3 regions of the Chryseobacterium turcicum genome follow, and region 1 is predicted to be linked to each of the others. Evidence: riboswitches for the same ligand, from Rfam matches in the RefSeq annotation. Region 1 holds a riboswitch; each other region holds the start of a gene.
The links. Region 1 has a riboswitch for cobalamin ahead of LO744_RS07155 (TonB-dependent receptor plug domain-containing protein). Riboswitches for the same ligand answer to the same signal wherever they lie in the genome.
Positions count from the first base shown of each region.

Region 2: linked by a shared signal. The riboswitch ahead of LO744_RS15800 (acyl-CoA thioesterase) and the one ahead of LO744_RS07155 (TonB-dependent receptor plug domain-containing protein) in region 1 are both predicted to bind cobalamin.
Region 3: linked by a shared signal. The riboswitch ahead of LO744_RS13830 (YncE family protein) and the one ahead of LO744_RS07155 (TonB-dependent receptor plug domain-containing protein) in region 1 are both predicted to bind cobalamin.

Region 1 is NZ_JAJNAY010000001.1:1,571,960-1,578,188, forward strand. Features, by position in the region: gene LO744_RS07150 (YncE family protein) at 1-886, opposite strand, end outside; gene LO744_RS07155 (TonB-dependent receptor plug domain-containing protein) at 899-2,734, opposite strand; cobalamin riboswitch at 2,769-2,945, opposite strand; gene cdd (cytidine deaminase) at 3,243-3,725, opposite strand; gene namA (NADPH dehydrogenase NamA) at 4,017-5,069, shown strand; gene LO744_RS07170 (DUF2752 domain-containing protein) at 5,114-5,389, shown strand; gene LO744_RS07175 (CCC motif membrane protein) at 5,407-5,739, shown strand; gene LO744_RS07180 (DUF3267 domain-containing protein) at 5,844-6,229, shown strand, end outside.
Region 2 is NZ_JAJNAY010000002.1:225,419-231,647, forward strand. Features, by position in the region: gene LO744_RS15785 (ATP-binding cassette domain-containing protein) at 1-610, shown strand, start outside; gene LO744_RS15790 (hypothetical protein) at 641-1,516, shown strand; gene LO744_RS15795 (SGNH/GDSL hydrolase family protein) at 1,595-2,392, shown strand; cobalamin riboswitch at 2,683-2,860, shown strand; gene LO744_RS15800 (acyl-CoA thioesterase) at 2,972-3,355, shown strand; gene LO744_RS15805 (HD domain-containing protein) at 3,497-4,087, opposite strand; gene LO744_RS15810 (XAC2610-related protein) at 4,065-4,760, opposite strand; gene LO744_RS15815 (PadR family transcriptional regulator) at 5,062-5,391, shown strand; gene LO744_RS15820 (PspC domain-containing protein) at 5,403-6,229, shown strand, end outside.
Region 3 is NZ_JAJNAY010000001.1:3,037,251-3,043,479, forward strand. Features, by position in the region: gene LO744_RS13810 (S9 family peptidase) at 1-892, shown strand, start outside; gene LO744_RS13815 (GxxExxY protein) at 937-1,314, shown strand; gene tpiA (triose-phosphate isomerase) at 1,428-2,186, shown strand; gene LO744_RS13825 (hypothetical protein) at 2,218-2,511, shown strand; cobalamin riboswitch at 2,623-2,810, shown strand; gene LO744_RS13830 (YncE family protein) at 2,914-4,185, shown strand; gene LO744_RS13835 (T9SS type A sorting domain-containing protein) at 4,194-5,306, shown strand; gene LO744_RS13840 (T9SS type A sorting domain-containing protein) at 5,361-6,229, shown strand, end outside.

The DNA of each region.
Region 1 (6,229 bases):
CTCCATCTACTGCTGTAATAAGAGGTGAAGTAGGAGTTGTTGTAGCATTCATTGCCATAGAATAAATTTTATTCTTAGAACTAAAATAGAATCTACCTCCATCAATTTGAAGGTTTGTAGCTTTTTCAATTCCTGTCAATGTAGTCGTTGTAATAGTACCTCCGCTTGCAGGAATTTGGTGAATATATGAGTTCGAAGTTCCTTCAGCGATTGCATAAACACTGTTGTTGTAAGAAATAATTTTGTTGATATTAGTTCCGTTTGGTACCTGAATCGGAGAATCAATTGTATTACTACTCGTGTTAATTTTTGTAATTATAGTTCCAGGATTAAAAGAATTGGTATTTTGTACATAAATATTTCCTCCTGCTTCTACAATTCCTTCAACCGTACTTGTTGTTGCAAAGTCAATTTTCTTTACAAAAGAGTTGTCAGATAGTTTGTAAACATTTACAAATTTTCCTGCTCCAAACTGATCGTTTGTTACATAAAGATTACCATTGGCTACAGCCATATAACGAGGGTTATTCAATTGTGCAGTAATTTCTCCTGTTTTTTTGAATGTTAATCGGTCTACTACGGTAATTTTGTTTGAACTGTTTAATAGAAGATAAGCCTTATCATTATTAAAAGTCATTGTTTGAAGAACATCTCCTAAATTTTCGTTATTGTTTTTTGCTTTATAGATGTCATTTTGCATTAAGCTTAAATCTTTTGTAACAAAAGTAACATCAGCATTTGGAGTTTGGAAATTACCTTCATTAGTAATAAAAAAACCGTTGTTATATGTTATTTCCGGAATGGTTTCCTCGTAGTCTGAAGTACAAGAAACCGAAAATAAAAGAACGAAACCGAAAATAATTTGTAATAGTCTGTTTAATTTCATAATATAATATTGTTAAAAATTTATTGTTGCATTGATATTGTAATTTCTTTTTGGCAAAGGATAATATGCCGTTGTTTCATATACAGTATCTGTAATATTGTTCACTTTTATTCCTAAAGTATAGTTTTTTAGAATCGTGGCAGAAATTCCCGCATTCATTACAAAATATGGATAAATCGCATCTTTTTTGCTCTCATCAGAAGTTGTGTATGTTAATCCGTTAAACATTCCCTGTGCAAAAACATTCAAAAATTTATACTGATAATCTACATTTGAAGTAAATTTATGCAACGGAACATACATCAGCTGTTTTTGAATCTTCAAATCTACGGATTTTGTATAAGTATATCCAGCAATAAGCTTCACAGCATGATTTTCATTAAACTTTTTTTGATAACTAAGCTGAGATTCTAAGCCATAAGATTCTACTTTCTCAGTATTAAATGCTGCCCAATAGCCAAACGCAGTCGGAAGCCAACGAATCATATTGTCTATTTTAATATAATAAGGAGTGATGCTCAGTTTAAACCCATGTAGGCTAAATTCTTGATTTAAATCTGCCTGAACTGAAGTTTCTGATTTTAAGTTAAGATTTCCTCCAGGTTGCCAATACAAATCATTAAATGAAGGGTGCCTGAAGTTTTTTGATAAATTTAAATTAACCTGATACCAATTATTAGCTTTCCACTTACCTGAGAAAGAATAAAGAAGAGGAGAACTGATATCTTCTATAAAATTCTGTCTTATTCCAGCTTCAAAACGAAGATTTGGCGTCGCGAAATATCTTAATAAACCCGCAACCGAGCCTACATTTCTACTGACATTTCGAAGTTCTGAAGTCCCTAGGCCTTCTGCCTGATTTTGCTGAAATTCTCCGATAACACCAATATTCAGTTTAGGAATAATGAAGTAATTAAAATCATTTTTAAAAATGTAGTTCTTATTAATTCCGCCACTCGTAAAAGGGGCATTATAAATTCCGAAATATTTGAAATTATCTTCTGTGTAAGCTGCTTTTAAACTGTTTGAAACTTTAGATTTGTTGATGTCCCAAGCAACTAAACTTCTAAAAGTCTGTGCTGCATAACTAGTTTTATCCACATTTTCCGCAAGAATCCTATAATTCTGAGTCGCATCATAAAACTGACTTTGCCAAGAAATTGTTTGATGCTCTGCAATTTTATAGGCCGTACCTATATTGAAAGTTGTATTGTAAAACTTTCCGTTTCTATTGATGTAATTTTTTTCGGGAACTTCGTAGTTATTTTCACTAATTGAATAATTTCCTGAAGCTTTAAAACTGAATTTATCATTACTATATTCAGCTTTCAAGAAATTATTATACGTTCCGAACGAAGCTACTTCAGAATTATATATTCCTTTAAAACCTTGATTAAAACTTAAATCGTTATTCAAATGGATACTTCCGCCAATCGCGCCACTTCCGTAGATGACACTTCCGCCTCCAGATTTTATTTCCATTTGGTCGTATCCGAAAACTGCAATATTATTGATATCGCCCTGTCCTAAAAACTGCGAATTGATATTAATTCCGTTCCATACGAATGCTGTCTGTTGCGCTGTTGTTCCCCTAAATGAAGGCGAAGAAACTGCACCACGGCCGTTTTCTTTAATATAAATAGGAGACTGAAAACGTAAAACCTCGGAGAGGTTCGAAGAGTTTTTTTGAATATCTGCAGGAGATAAAGTAGTCAAAGAATGAAAAAGTTTTACTTTTTTCATCTGATTGTCGAATACAAATACGGTGTCAATATTTTTTTCCTGACTATAATATATTGTCAGGCAAGAAGACACCAAAAGTAGGGTAAATGCTTTTTTTAAAATCATATCATATCTGCCTTTCCTCCGAAAGCAATTCTATTATTAATATTAAATTTCGGCAGGTCTCCTGACTTTCGCTTTGCTACACCTTCCCGTTTTGGCAGTGGTTTTTGTAGCAATTTTTGTATGCGATTTACAGTTGCGGGGACAGCTTGAGATTTTCACTCAATTCCCTCTTAGTTCCAATCTATTGGAAACCAAAATTTTTTGCAAATATAGCTTTTTTGAAAAGAAAGATTAAATTTTTGTTAAGCCTAAAATATACCCATACAATTGATTTAAACTAGATGGTTTTAATCGGAAATTTTAACGAATGAAATTTATATAAAAGTCCCAACCATTTGGGTAAGTTTGGTTTTCTGAAGCAGATTTTCCTATGGTTATTTTTAATTTTTAAGCCACGAATGCACGAATATTTTTTAATATTTGTGCATTCGTGGCAAAATAGAGGTGTTGATTTCCCGTGATCCGCGAAAATGTAAAAGTAATCTGTGCGAGAAAAGCTGCAAAAAGATTACAAAAATGTTCCGTCAAAATAAAAAGGAAGCAAATCTTTAATAGAACTCACTTTAATTACTTCGTCATTTAAGCTGGAGAAATACAAATCAATATCCTCATTTTGCTTTGTTTCGTATTCTATAATGCTTTGTCGGCAAGCTCCACATGGAGGAATGGGTGGGGTTTTCTCTGAAAATTCTTCTGGACCACCTACAATAAAAATCTTTTTAATTTTTTGAGTGGGGAAATTAGCTCCAATCCAAAAAAGGGCTGTTCGCTCTGCACAAAGTCCTGACGGGAAAGCCGCATTTTCTTGATTATTTCCTGTGAAAATCTCACCATTCTCTAGCAAAACAGCACATCCTACAAAAAAGTTAGAGTATGGCGCGTATGCTTTTTCTCTGGCCTGAATTGCCTGTTCAAAAAGACGGTTTTCAACCTCTGAAAGTTCGTTCCTACCTTTGAAATGTTCGTAATTGATTTTTATATCTTTTTTCATTTTTTTCTCCGTAAAAAAGGGGCGTAAAAGTAAACTTTTTTAATGAGGTGGGCAATAAGTAGTTGATGGTTTCTATTTGAGGCAGGAAGATGGAAGATGGAGGTGTGATTTGAAATTTGAGATTTTTCGAGAATTAAACATAAGAAAAATCTTTGATTTTTAATCTTATGTGGTCTTTTATTTTCAAAGCTTAAAACTTTAGAAATTACTAATGTGTTAAAAAAAACTTCTAATGCGTTTGGTCTAGATCATACTGAATTTTGTATTTTTAGTTCTTAAAAAAATAATTAAATGTTATATTCTCCGATAAAATTTAGAAATGTAGAGCTTAAAAACCGTTGGGTAATGTCGCCAATGTGTATGTATTCTTGTGAAAACGGTGTTGCTAATGATTTCCATTTTGTGCATTACGGAAGCCGTGCTCAAGGTGGAACCGGTCTTCTGATTGTAGAAGCAAGTGGAGTAGAGCCAAAAGGTAGAATTACCAATCACTGCATGGGAATTTGGAATGATGAGCAAGCTGATGCACTTCAGAAGATTGTAGAATTTGTACACAAAAATTCAGAAAGTAAAATAGGAATTCAGATTGCTCATGCCGGAAGAAAAGGTTCTACATGGGAAAATAAACAGATTTCGGAAGAAGAAGGTTGGGAAACATTGGCTCCAAGTGCTATTCCGTATCATCCAACTGAAAGAATTCCGCATGTGTTAAGTTTAGAAGAAATAAAAGAACAGATTCAAAATTTCAAAAATGCGGCAAAAAGAGCGGTAAATGCAGGTTTTGATGTTGTTGAAATTCATGCTGCTCACGGATATTTAATTCATCAGTTTTTATCACCGCTTTCTAATGTGAGAACCGATGAGTATGGAGGCGGTTTTGAAAACAGAATCAGGTTTTTATTGGAAATTGTAGATGCTGTCAACGAAGAACTTAACGAAAATGTAGCACTTTTTGTGAGAATTTCTGGAACTGAATATGCTGAAAATGGCTGGGATATTGACGAAAGTGTAGAATTGTCTAAAATTTTGAAAACCCACAATGTTGATTTAGTCGACGTTTCAAGTGGTGGAAATATTCACGGTGCCAAAATTTCTGTTTTTGATGGTTATCAGGTTCCGTTTTCTTCGGCGATAAGAAATCAGGCACATGTGAAAACCGGAGCGGTAGGTTTGATTACGAAAACCGAACAGGCAGAAGAAATTCTTCAAAATGGTGAAGCTGATTTGATATTTGTAGCAAGAGAGATTTTACGAAATCCTTATTTAGCGGTTCATGGTTCGTTTGAAATGAAAGAAGAAACTTTTTTTCCGCATCAATACCTTAGAGCGAAAATTTCTTCTTAATTTTAAAAGCAATTTAAAAGACGGCAATGCGTATAGAAGATTTTATGCTTTCGTGTCCCAGCAAAAAGTTTTTGGGAATCGAATGTTTCGGATGTGGAACTCAGCGGGCTATTTTGATGGTTTTTCAGGGAAAGTTTTCTGAGGCCTTTCAAATGTTTCCGGCAGTGTACACCTTATTGCTGTTTTTCTGTTTTGTAGGAATCAATTTTATAGACAGGAAAAGAAATTATGGTCAGATTTTAATTTTTTTAGCAATAATTAATTCACTAATCATGGTTTTTTCCTACTTTTATAAACATTTTATTATTCATTTAAACTAAACATTAAAAAACAAATTATGAATCAACAAAAATTACCTAATGCTACGGCGGTACTTGTTTTAGGAATTGTTTCTATCATCGGATGTTGTTGTTACGGTATTTTGGGGCTAATTGCCGGAATTATCGGACTTGTACTTTACAAAAAAGACAATGCATTGTATCAGGCAAATCCTACTCTTTATTCAGATTACAATAATCTTAATACAGGAAAAATCCTTTGTATTATTGGTTTGATATTGAGTGCACTATATCTTGTATTAAATATTGTATTGATATCAGTTTTCGGATGGGAGGCTCTTTCAGACCAAGCATTAATGCAAGAACGTATCAAAGAATTGATGGGACAATAATAAGTTTCAATAAGAAATAATGAAGGTTGCAATTTTTTTTTGCAACCTTTTTTGTTTCAATGAATTATTTTTAAATCAATATATTTAAACATTAGTAAAAAATAATGGAAAATCATACAGAAAAAAAGCTGACTATTGATTTAAAGAAAGCAAATGCTTATTCGCTTAAAATACTGCTGTATTCCTGTGTGGTGTTTGTAATTCCGTATGTTTTTCTTTGGAGCAACCAATTTAGTTTCGAACATTTTAGTACTACTTTTAAGAGACTTATAGAAAAATATACTTTCTTAAGTGGGTTTATTCCCTTGTTTTTTATAGCCTTAGGAATCGTTTTGCACGAGCTCATTCATGGACTTACTTTTTTGCCTTTCTGTAAAAATGGTTTTAGCTCTATAAAATTTGGTTTTCTGAAACAATATCTCACACCATATTGCCATTGTAAAGAACCATTAAAACTAAAATACTATAGAATAGGAGTTGTAATGCCCGC
Region 2 (6,229 bases), on a different contig from region 1:
TTTAAAAGACATTTATCTAAGCTGTGAAACAGGAAAAACATCAGGGATTCTGGGACGAAACGGTTGTGGAAAATCAACTTTGTTTCAAATTATTTTTGGAACAGTAAAAGGAAATACGCAATATATAAAATTCGACAATACCATTCTAAAAACTCAATTTGAAAGAAAAAATAAAATTGCTTATTTACCTCAACATTCATTTTTACCAAAGAATATAAAAATCAAGAATTTGATTAATTTATTTTGTGATAAAGAAAATAGCCGAAAAATTTCTGACTTAGCATTAATTCATCCTTTTTTTAATGAAACCCCAACAACACTTTCAGGTGGAGAACTCAGAATTGTAGAAGCGCTATTGATTATTTATTCTAAAGCTGAATTTATCTTATTGGATGAGCCTTTTCATAGTTTATCGCCGAAAATAATTAGTAAATTAAAAACAATTATTAAACAGCAAACTGAGCAAAAAGGATTTATCATTTCTGACCATCAATATCATGATGTTCTCGATATTTCTGATAACATTTTTCTTCTTTCAGAGGGTTATTTAAGACCCGTTAAAGATTTAACAGAATTAAAGAGATTTAATTATCTTCCTCAAAATATTTAATTTATATCTTTTAGCCCAATTATATCAACTATGAAACCTCTCAAAACCTTATTCTATATCATCATTTTCATTTCGCAGTCTTTAATTGCTCAGACAACTGATAAAAATAATTTGGAGAATTTCAGAAAGATGAAAACTCCACAAATTACATCTAATGATATTGTTGTACCAACCTATGAAAATTTAATGAATAATGTAAAAAAAGAACAACCTGTACATGGTTATTTCTACCGCACCACCTGTAAACCTACCCATTTAAGTTGTTTTTATTCTGTCGAAAATAAAGAGAAAAACGACGGAAAAATTTATGGTTTTGAAAATAAAAAGATTAATTATATTATTATTGTAAAAAAAGATAATCAAGTCTACAAAAGACCTACAGAAAACAAAGAATTTCCGCAAGAGTTTTCTAATGGTGTTTCTACCTATATTGATTTCTATAGTTCAGGAGCAATTCATACCATCAGACAATTTGGAAATAATGGAAAAGTAACCAATATACCGGTTGGAACTTGGTATGCATATTCTGAAAATGGTAAAATTCTTAATACAATGGAGCATGATCAACATTTTAAAATGAATTTTTATGATATTTTAAAAATTGCAGAAAGAAAAGATCTTCCAGACTTCCAAATTTCGAGAAAATTTAATGATCTCAATTCATTCTGGTATATTTATTTAGAACCTCACTATAAAGATAATATCACTAAAAGCCGACAGATCTTGGTGGATGATAAAAGCGGGAATATTATTTATGACATTGATAAAAACCAGGAAAAACAGCTACAAGAAAAGAACTACGAAAATCTTGGATTAACTGAAGAAAATTTGAAATGGCTAAAAAATAATGATCTTCACCAGATATCTGATAGGGAACTTTATGTACCTTTTGGAGGTCGTTTATAAAATTAAATAAATACAAAACCATTTTTACCATCAAAAAATATTTAATTTATATCTTTGAACTATAAATATTCATTTACAATGACTTTCATCTACAAAACAATCTATTTATCGATATTCAGTATTTTTTCTTGTACTTTAATTAATGCCCAAAATAAAGTTCCTTTTGGGGTGGTAAAAGCCGAAGAAGGATATGCAATGGTGCGTGTACACAAAGAAGATTACCGAAAAATCGTTGATAAAATAAGAATGAAAAGAGGCGATGTTTTTGTTTATGTAAAGCCGGCTCCCGGAGAAACAGAATGGATTTGGATAAAATATCCTGAGAAAGAAGAACTTCCAAAGCCTTTTGTAAGGTACGATAGCCTTAATAAAGAAGGAATGGTAAATAAAAGCCGTATTGCATTTATCGATCAGCTTCCAAAATTTACTCCCATATTATCTAAAAATGGAAGATCTATTACTTTCACCGATAATAACAACCAAAAGATACCAACCGCTCAAAGAACGAAAGTGGTGATTGACATCTATCCTTCGAGTGCAAAATTCAAAAAGCAGGAAAAAGATGCAGAAGGAAATATCATTAAAATCGACAAACAAAAACCTTGGGGTATCAGCAAAGAACTTCCTGAAGATTTAAAGGAAGTAAAATCGGTACGTGTACAACAACCGGGAAGAGGTTCTGTTTTTGTGAGAGAAGCCATCAAAAATATGTTTCAGCCTACGATGGATTTTGAAAACATGGGCGTAACTTCCATTGACGATGACCATATTTTTCTTTACATGATTAATGGTTCAGGAAAAGACCGATACACTACTTTTTGGACCATCAAAGAAGGAAGAGCCATCAGTCAGATTGTTTACGCCAATCCTGAATAAAAAACTTACTTAAACTTTTATTTAACCACAAAAGGCTCAAAAGATTTAGATATTTATATTCAAAATAAATGAGTATCTAGAAAAAAGTGCGCAAAAGTTTTTGAAAATCTTTGATTTTTTATTCTTTTGTGAACTTTAATAATCTAAATAATAGCATTACAATTATCTTTTGTCCCTTTTGCGGTTAAATCTAAAACTACTTTAAATAGGCTTAAAATTAAAAAATCTAGTTTATTATTCTTATTTTTGCACCCGAAAAGTATTTAGCTTTTGGTGAATAGCCTTTGCTTATTACTTTTCAAGAAACTGGTTCTGTTTAACCGCAGATTAAAAGGGAATCGTGTGAAAATCACGAGCTGTCGCGCAACTGTAAGTAACCGAAGTCTTTATAAAAAACCACTGTGCAAAAGCATGGGAAGGAATAAAGATGTTACAAGTCAGGAGACCTGCCTATTTCTTTAGACAAAAACTTTCGCGATTTGAAGTTTATTGATCTTATAGTCTTTTGGGAATTTCATGTTCCCGAATAATTCTGTGGGTTTAATACGATTTCATTTTCGCTTTAATTAATAATGAAATATGACTACAGAAGAAAGAATTCAATCATCGGAAACCCGAATTTTCAAAGCCGTTTTCCCTAACACGACCAATCATTACGATACCCTTTTCGGAGGAACAGCGATGCAATTGATGGATGAAGTAGCCTTTATTACTGCTACAAGATTCGCAAGAAAACGCGTGGTAACGGTAAGCAGCGATAAAATAGATTTTAAAAAACCAATTCCTGCAGGAACCATCGTAGAGCTTATCGGAAAAGTTTCCCACGTTGGAAAAACGAGTATGAAGGTGAATGTAGAAATCTACACCGAGCAAATGTATTCTTATGAAAGAGAGAAGGCAATTGTAGGAGATTTTACTTTTGTAGCGATTGATGAATTTAAGAAACCAATTCAAATACTATAGACAGAAAAATTTCGGCAACTTTTAGCTGCCGAAATCCATTTCTTTCCCCCAAGTTTTCGGTGGGTAAAACCTGCCGAAAACTTTTATTTATGTTCTAAATCTTCCCAAAATTGAAAGAATAATTTCATGAAAATTGAAAAACTATCTCAAGACTTTTCCGTTCTCTAAATTTAAGTTTAATAAAGTCTGAAAAGCCTCTCCCATTTCATCTGAAGCTCTGCTTATGGCATTTTCCAGCATATTTCTTATTTGCAGTTCGGTTACCTTGGCTTCAGTCCAGCTTTTTCCAGCGGTATAAGTGTTGAGAATAAAAGGCATTATTCTGTCGATAGCACACGCAAAAATAGCATCAGGAGTTTGTTCTTCTTCAAATTCAAGCCACAGATTGAAAAATTCTGAACGAATAGGCTCATCTAAAATACCAAAAATATTTTGTGCAGACAGCTTTTCTCTTTCAAACTTCCCTACCATTGCCGCTTCATCAAAAAGAAAAGTATCACCGGCTTCAATTTCTACTAAATCATGAATAGAAAGCATTCTTATTACTCTCAATAAATCGATATCGGCTCTGTTTTTCGCATAAGGAAAAAGAATTTGCGCCAAAATAATGATTTGCCAAGAATGTTCCGCGGTATTTTCTCTTCTAGAATCATCTGCATTATAATTTCTTCTCTGTACATTTTTCAGAGCATCTACGGCGATGATAAAATCAATCTCTTTCTGTATTTTCATTATTTTCTTCTTTAAAATATACCTCTCTAGGATAAATGGTAGTTGTTGTAAACCATTTGTAATCTATAAATTCTCTTTTTACGGTGGTTACTTCTTTAGAATCTTTGGTATCTTCTTCAAATTCTAAAACTTTCAAAAGTCCTCTTTCGGGAACGAAAAGGTATTCTGATCTAAGATTCCAGCAGCAGCCATTTTTTAAATAAGCAGTAATTCGTTTAAGATGAGAATCTACTGCAAACATTCCTGAATTTGACCGAACCAAATCGGTGAGTTCATCATTTAATACCAACTGTTGTGTAGAAGCATCGTTTAAATAAACTTCAAAAAAAGGATTTCCTTGATTATTATTTCCGTTTCTAATGGCAACATCTTCAGTTCCGTCAAAATTAAAATCATCAAAAACAACCGATTTTTTTAATGAATCTAAAGCCGGCTTTCGGTTTTCATTTAAATCTACATAAAAATTACCTGAAGATAAAGTCTGATATTTTTTCATCGAACTTTTATCATAAATATCAACAGTTGCTTTCCCATTGCATTGATTCTCAATACAATTTTCAATTGTAACAATAACATTAAATTTTTCTGAAACATTCGGTAACTCAAAAAAGTTTTGTGCACTACAAAGTCCACCTAAAAGAACCGATGTCATTAGAAATCTGGAGTAATTCATGGTTGGTTAGTTTTAAAATCAAAATTTCAGAAAGAAAATCCGAAAAACTTGATAACAAAGATAAAAATTTAAGACCAAAAACGAGTGTACTTATAATAATTAATGAGTAGGTAGAATTATTACATAAATTTATTAAATTGATTTACAATACTTTAAATGTATTTTATAAATAATTTCACTACTTTGCATTGCATATTACCATTTTAATTACATATCTTTGTAATGTAAAATAGGAATAGGTTCAACTAGCTAGGAACCGAAATCTAAAATTTATATAACTAATTAACAAAACCTATTAAAGATGAATACCGAAAATACCAAAGCGCAAATGCGAAAAGGGATTCTGGAATTCTGTATTTTAAGCCTCATCAACAACCGCGAAATGTATGTTTCTGATTTAATTGATGAACTGAAAAAAGGAAAACTGGATGTCGTGGAAGGAACACTCTACCCTCTTTTAACCCGATTAAAAAACGGAGAGTTTCTCTCTTACAGATGGGAAGAATCTACAGGAGGTCCACCCAGAAAATACTATCAGATTACAAAAAAAGGAGAAACTTTTTTATCTGAATTACAAAACACCTGGAAAGAATTGACAGATTCTGTAACCCAAATTACTCAAAAACACTAAAAACAAAAGCTATGAACAAGACACTCTCAATAGGACTCGCAGGTTTTTCTTTCACCATAGAAGAACACGCATACATAAAGCTCAGCGATTATCTTAATGCACTGAGAAGCTCTTTAGACGCTTCTGAAGCTGATGAGGTAATGCATGACATAGAAATAAGAATGGTAGAAATTTTCAGAGATACTTTAGGAAAACGTGAAGTAATAAATGATACCGATGTAGAAAAAGTAATTGCACAAATAGGATCTCCTGAAAAGATTGAAGAGCAGGAAGAAGCCTATTATTCTGAAAAAAACACAAGAACTCAAGCTACAGGAACAAGCTACAGTGACAAAAAACAACTGTTTCGTGATCCTGAAACACAAAAGATTGCAGGAGTTTGCGGAGGTTTAGCCGCCTATTTCGGAATGGATATTACAGGAATGAGACTTCTTTGGATAGGCATATTTGTTATCCTATGTTTCGGAGCGCCATCTATGCTGTTTGTACCTTTACTTTATATTATTCTTTGGGCAGTTTTACCAAAAGCTGAAACCGCTTCAGATTTTTTGAAAATGAAGGGTAAACCTCTCAACTTTGATAATTTAAAGGAAGAATCTGGCAAAATTGTACAATTCGCTAATGAAACTACGACAAGAGCAGGAGAAATCTATAATGAAAACAAACCGAAAATTGGCTCAGCTGGCGACACCATCTTAAAAGTACTTAAATATTGTCTCGCAGTTTGGTTGGTATTAATGGCTGCAGGTTGTTTCATCGGATTATTCGCAATGATGTTTGCTTATAGTTCAGATAAATTTGGTATGAATAATAATCTTGGATTCTATCTTGAAGAAAA
Region 3 (6,229 bases), 1.5 Mb from region 1:
GAGTTCGCAATACGAGCAGAATTTACAGACAGGAAAAAGAACTTTACTAAAACAGCAAGAAGTTTTAGGTGGTTACAATAAAGCAAATTATGTAACTGAAAGACTTTTTGCCTTTTCAAAAGACGGAGCCAAAATCCCGATTTCTATTGTTTATAAAAAGGGATATAGAAAAGACGGTAAAAATCCGCTCCTACTCTACGCTTACGGTTCTTACGGAAGCTCGATGGATGCTACATTCAGCAGTACAAGACTGAGTCTTTTAGACAGAGGTTTTGCATTTGCAATTGCCCACATTCGTGGGGGTCAGGAAATGGGAAGACAATGGTATGAAGACGGAAAAATGATGAAAAAGAAAAATACATTTACCGATTTCATCGATGTAGGAGAATATTTAGTTAAAGAAAAATATACGTCCCCAAAACATTTATATGCTCAAGGAGGAAGTGCAGGCGGACTTTTGATGGGTGCTGTTATTAATATGAAACCAGAATTGTGGAATGGAGCTATTGCTCAGGTTCCTTTCGTAGATGTTGTAAACACCATGTTAGACGAAAGTATTCCTTTAACAACGAATGAATACGATGAATGGGGAAATCCTAATAACAAGGAAGCGTACAGTTATATGAAATCTTATTCTCCCTATGAAAATATCAAGAGAAAAAACTATCCGAATTTATTGGTAACAACAGGTTTACACGATTCTCAGGTACAATATTTTGAACCTGCAAAATGGGTAGCAAAATTGAGAGATTTAAAAACAGATAAAAATGTTTTATTCTTAAAAACTGACATGGAATACGGTCATGGTGGTGCTTCCGGAAGATTTGATTATCTAAAAGATATTGCATTGGAATATGCGTTTATGTTTAAATTGGAGGGAATTAGTAAGTAAAAAATTTAGCTCACGCAGATTTAGCAAATTTTGCAGATTTAAAAATGACGGAAAATGAAATTTCATATATTATTCGTAAATGCATTTTTAATGTTTACAATCAATTAGGTCCTGGTCTATTAGAATCAATATACCAAAGAATACTGATTTATGAACTTGAAGAAAATGGTTTAAACGTAAAATCAGAAGTTTTGCTTCCTGTTTATTATAATAACAAAAAATTTGATTTGAATTTCAAAATAGATATTTTGGTAGAGGATAAAGTAGTTTTAGAATTAAAATCAGTAAAAGAATTGGAAGCAATACATTATAAACAACTTTACACTTATTTGAAATTATCTGACAAAAAACTGGGGTTACTTATCAATTTTAATACTACAAATATTATAGAAAATATAAAAAGAGTTCTCAACAACCTTTAAATCTGCTCAATCAAAATAATCTGCGAGAAAATTCAGCTCACGCAGATTTAGCAAATTTTACAGAATAAAATTTAATTTAAGTAAAAAAGAAATAAAAAGATAATATAGAAACTATGAGAAGAAAAATAGTTGCAGGAAACTGGAAAATGAACAAAAATGTAGTTGAGGCTCAACAATTAATGATTCAATTACTAAGCTACAAAAACAATAACGCAACCAATTGTGAAGTTTGGATTGCACCGCCTGCTTTGTATTTAACCATGGCAAAAGATATCTTCGAGAAAAACGAAATCGGAGTTTTCTCTCAGGATATGAGCGAATTTGAAAGCGGAGCTTACACTGGCGAAATTTCTGCAGATATGTTGGAGTCTATTGGCGCAACGGGTTCTTTAATCGGACATTCTGAAAGAAGACAATATCACGGTGAAAACGACGAAAGCTGCAATAAAAAAGTAAAATTAGCTTTAGACAAAGGGTTGATTCCTGTTTACTGTAATGGTGAAACTTTAGAACAAAGAAAAGCAGGTCAACATCTTGACGTAGTAAAAACTCAGACTGAAACGGCTCTTTTCACACTTTCTGCAGAAGAAATTAAAAAAGTGGTGATTGCTTACGAACCAGTTTGGGCAATTGGAACCGGAGAAACTGCAACTCCTGAACAGGCTCAGGAAATTCACGCTCACATCAGAGGAATTATCGCTGCAAAATACGGACAGGAAATTGCAGACGAAATCTCTATTCTTTATGGAGGTTCTGTAAAACCTGATAACGCAAAAGAAATTTTCTCTCAACCTGATATCGACGGTGGTTTGATTGGCGGAGCTGCTTTAAAGCTGGAAGATTTCTCTAAAATTATTGAAGGTTTTAACTAAAATATAAATTAAAAATTACATCAAATAAATAATGAAGAAATTTATCTTACTTTATTTTGCCATTCTTTTATTTGATGTAATTTATTCTGTTTTTTACAGTTCTATCGTATCTGCAATAAACATAGAATTTCTCAAATATCCTTTTATCATCATTAATTACCTGAGTTGTTCTCCGGCAATATTTTTCAATAGGCTTCTTCCTTTTTATTTGCCATTACCAACTTATCAATCGTTTTTAATTCTCTTTGGGAACGTCTTTTTACAGACTCTTCTCATCTATACTATCTTTTTCAAAAAGAAAAATAATCAAAAACACATCAGCTAATCGGTTTCAATTAAGCAATTCGTAAAATCACAAAGCTTTATTAATAAATTTACAAACATAATATTGATTAATAAAAACTAATCGTAAAAATAAAATCAATTTTTAAATAATATCTTTGCAAAAGTTTAAGGTTGAACCCATGCGTTCATTAATAGGGAATCAAGTGAAAAAATAATTCTTGAGCTGTACCCGCAACTGTAAGCTATTCAACTTATTATAAATACACCACTGAACTTTAGGTTTGGGAAGGTTATAAATAAGATGCAAGCCAGGAGACCTGCCTTAGATTAATTTCAACTTTCGGGAGTAAAAGTTTATGAGATAAAATCTTCAGAGATTTTTTCATGATAGTTTTTTCCTGCAGTGAAGTTTCGGGAACAAAACTTTAAATATAATTATATCATGAAGAAAATCTATTTTCTTATTCTTGCATTTGTAATTTCATATGCAAATGCTCAAACTGAAGGAATTTTAGTCCTCAACGAAGGCGGTATCGGAAGCAGTACTGCAGAAGTATCTTTCATCAACAATCAATCGGTTGTCACCAACAATTATTTTAAACTTAAAAACAATAATGCGATATTGGGTGACACCGGTCAGGACATTAAAGTTTTTGGCGATAAGATTTTTGTAGTTTTAAATTATTCCAATACAATCAAGGTCATCAACAAATCTGATTTTTCTTTGATTACAACGATTTCAACCAATCTTGCTAACCCAAGATATATTGCTTTTAGCGGAAATAAATTTTATGTAACCAACTGGGGAAACAACGGTCCTACAAACTACGTATCAGTTTATGATTTAAGTACTTATGCTCACGAAACGAACATTCCTGTAGGAGACGGACCTGAAAAAATCTTTGCCAAAAACAATAAATTGTATGTTTTACTGAAAGGAGGTTTCGGACTTAATCATTTTATGGATATCATCAATACGACGACCAATACTGTTGAATCACAGGTAAATGTAGGAGACTCACCGAACAGTATTTTTGAAAAAGACAATTTACTATACATTATGAGTTCGGGAAATCCTTATGCCTCTACTTCTTTCGGAACACTTACGGTTTATAACACAACCACTCAGACTACAGCTTCTACTACAACATTTCCGGTCGGTGTAAAACCTTCTTATATGGATACCGACGGAACGAATATCTATTATATGAATGAAGCATCAATCTACAAAACACCTATTGCTTCGCCTTCAATTACTACCGCTCCAATTGCCGTTACACCGATTACTGTAAACAGCTACGGAACTGCGTACGGATTTAATGTTGTTAATAATAAAATCTATGCAGCCGACCCTTCAGGATATACCGCTACAGGAAAAATCTATGCTTACGATTTACAAGGTTCTTTGTTGAATACGTTCACAGTAACTTCTCTACCCAATCAAATTATTGCTTATAATACCGCATCTCTTTCAACTGCTGAAAACACAAGAGCTTCTAAGTTATCATTATACCCTAATCCTGCAAGCAATAAATTCTTTGTAAAAGGGTTAAACTCAGGAAACATTCAAGTTTATGATGCAAACGGAAGAATGATTATCAATACTGAATACACTCAAAACGGAATTGATGTGAGTACACTTTCTAAAGGAGTTTATATTGTAAAAATTACTGATAAAAACATCAGCTTCAACGAAAAGTTAATCATTAAATAATCTTTGAAATGCAGAAAATTTTAAGCTTTATATTCACTTTTGTTGTTACATTGTCTTTTGCGCAGTTTACAGCAAATGACGTTAAATTTTTCGTTGGAAGTGGTACTCAAACAGCGTACGTTGTTGTAGATTTCAAAGATGGAACCGATGACAGGTCTTATGCATGGGGTGTAAGATTCAATGTAGGAGAATCTTTGACTATTAATAATTTATTACAAAGAATTCAGACCGCAGAACCTCAGTTTACATACCAACAAAGTGGTGGATTTTTAAATACTGTAGGATTCAACGACCATTACAGAACTTCGGGGTCAGACTGGTGGAGTACTTGGTCTGGAAATTCGGCTTCAACCTTTTCTGGTAACGGAGGAATCGGAGGAAGTGTACAGGACGGAAGATGGTACGGATTTTCTTACGGATTTTCAAACCCATCCATGCAGGCACCTGCAACACCAATTCCCGCATACAGTTCTCTATGGTACAATTCAAATCAAATGACCAACTGGATTGGAACCGGTTCTAATAAAAGTTTAGTTGTTGTCGATTTCGGAACTGATAATACCAATGGAGCTGCCAATTCTTTTGTTTTTGGAATTCAATATAACGGAACAATTACGGCTGAACAGGCTTTACAGTTGATTGACGCTCAAACCAGCACATTTAATTATACTTCAGCAGCAAATCAAGTTTCTACTTTATCATTAAATTCTTATTCAGGAACAGCAAGCGGAACAAATACTTGGAAACTATACAAGGGAACCAATGTATCAAACTGGAAAACCAATGCTGACCTTTCTACAATAACTTTAGGAAATAATGAATGGTTTGGATTGAGCTTCGGAACAAGAAGACCGTTTACGCCAACAGAAGCGAACATTACTTTAAGCGTTTCTGATGCGACAAAGCAAAGCTTTAAAATATACCCAAATCCGGCGAGTGATTTTATTGTTATTGAAACTCAGGAAAGCGTTAAAGACGTGAATATTTTCTCTGTTTCAGGGCAAAAGGTAATCAATACCCAAAATAAAAAAATCAATATTCAAAGTTTGCAGTCTGGTGTTTATTTTGTTCAAATTAAAACAGATACATCAACCACAACGCATAAAATCATCAAAAAATAATTCAATAGAGAGCATCTTTATGGTGCTCTTTTTTTTTCACTTTAAAATTCATCAATGAAAAAATCAATACTTTTTCTTTTACTATTTATATTTCAATTTTCATTCGCTCAATTAACCGAAAATGACGTGAAATTTTGGGTTGGCACAGGTTCTAAAAAAGCTTATCTAATCGCAGATTTCAATGATTCAGACAATCCGACCTCTTATGTTTGGGGATATAGATTCGATGATGCCAATCTAACCATGGAAGATTTGATTAATGCTATCGACGCTGCAGATTCAAAAGTTACCGCAGAAGTACCAAGCGGATTTTTATATAGTTTTGATTACAACCACCACACTCCAAATACTGATGATTATTGGTCAACCTGGTCAGGAACTTCTTCAAATAACATGACAACAAATAATGGCGTAAATAATGACCCATTAGTTGACGGTAAATGGTACGGTTTATCTTATGGATACGGTTTTACTCCAGTAACAACTTTGGGACCGCCTTCTACGCCAGTTCCTGCCTATAATTCTGCATGGTTTAATTCTTCTCAAATTATTAATTGGATTGGAACAGGAAGTAATAAAAGTGTCGTTGTCATAGATTTCAATACAAATAATTCAAACGGAAACGCTGATTCTTTTGCTTTTGGAATTCAATATAACGGAACGATTACTGCTGAACAAGCTTTGCAATTAATAGATTCTCAAGTGAGCGAATTTAATTACACTTCTGCAGCCAGCCAAATTTCAGCATTATCACTGAATAATTTTTCAGGAAATGCCACAGGAAACCATTCTTGGAAATTATACAAAGGAAAAGACCTTTCAAGCTGGAGAGGGCAAACTAATCTGTCACAAATTCAATTGGTGAATAATGATTGGTTCGGATTAAGCTTCGGAACAAGAATACCTTTTACTCCGAATGTTAC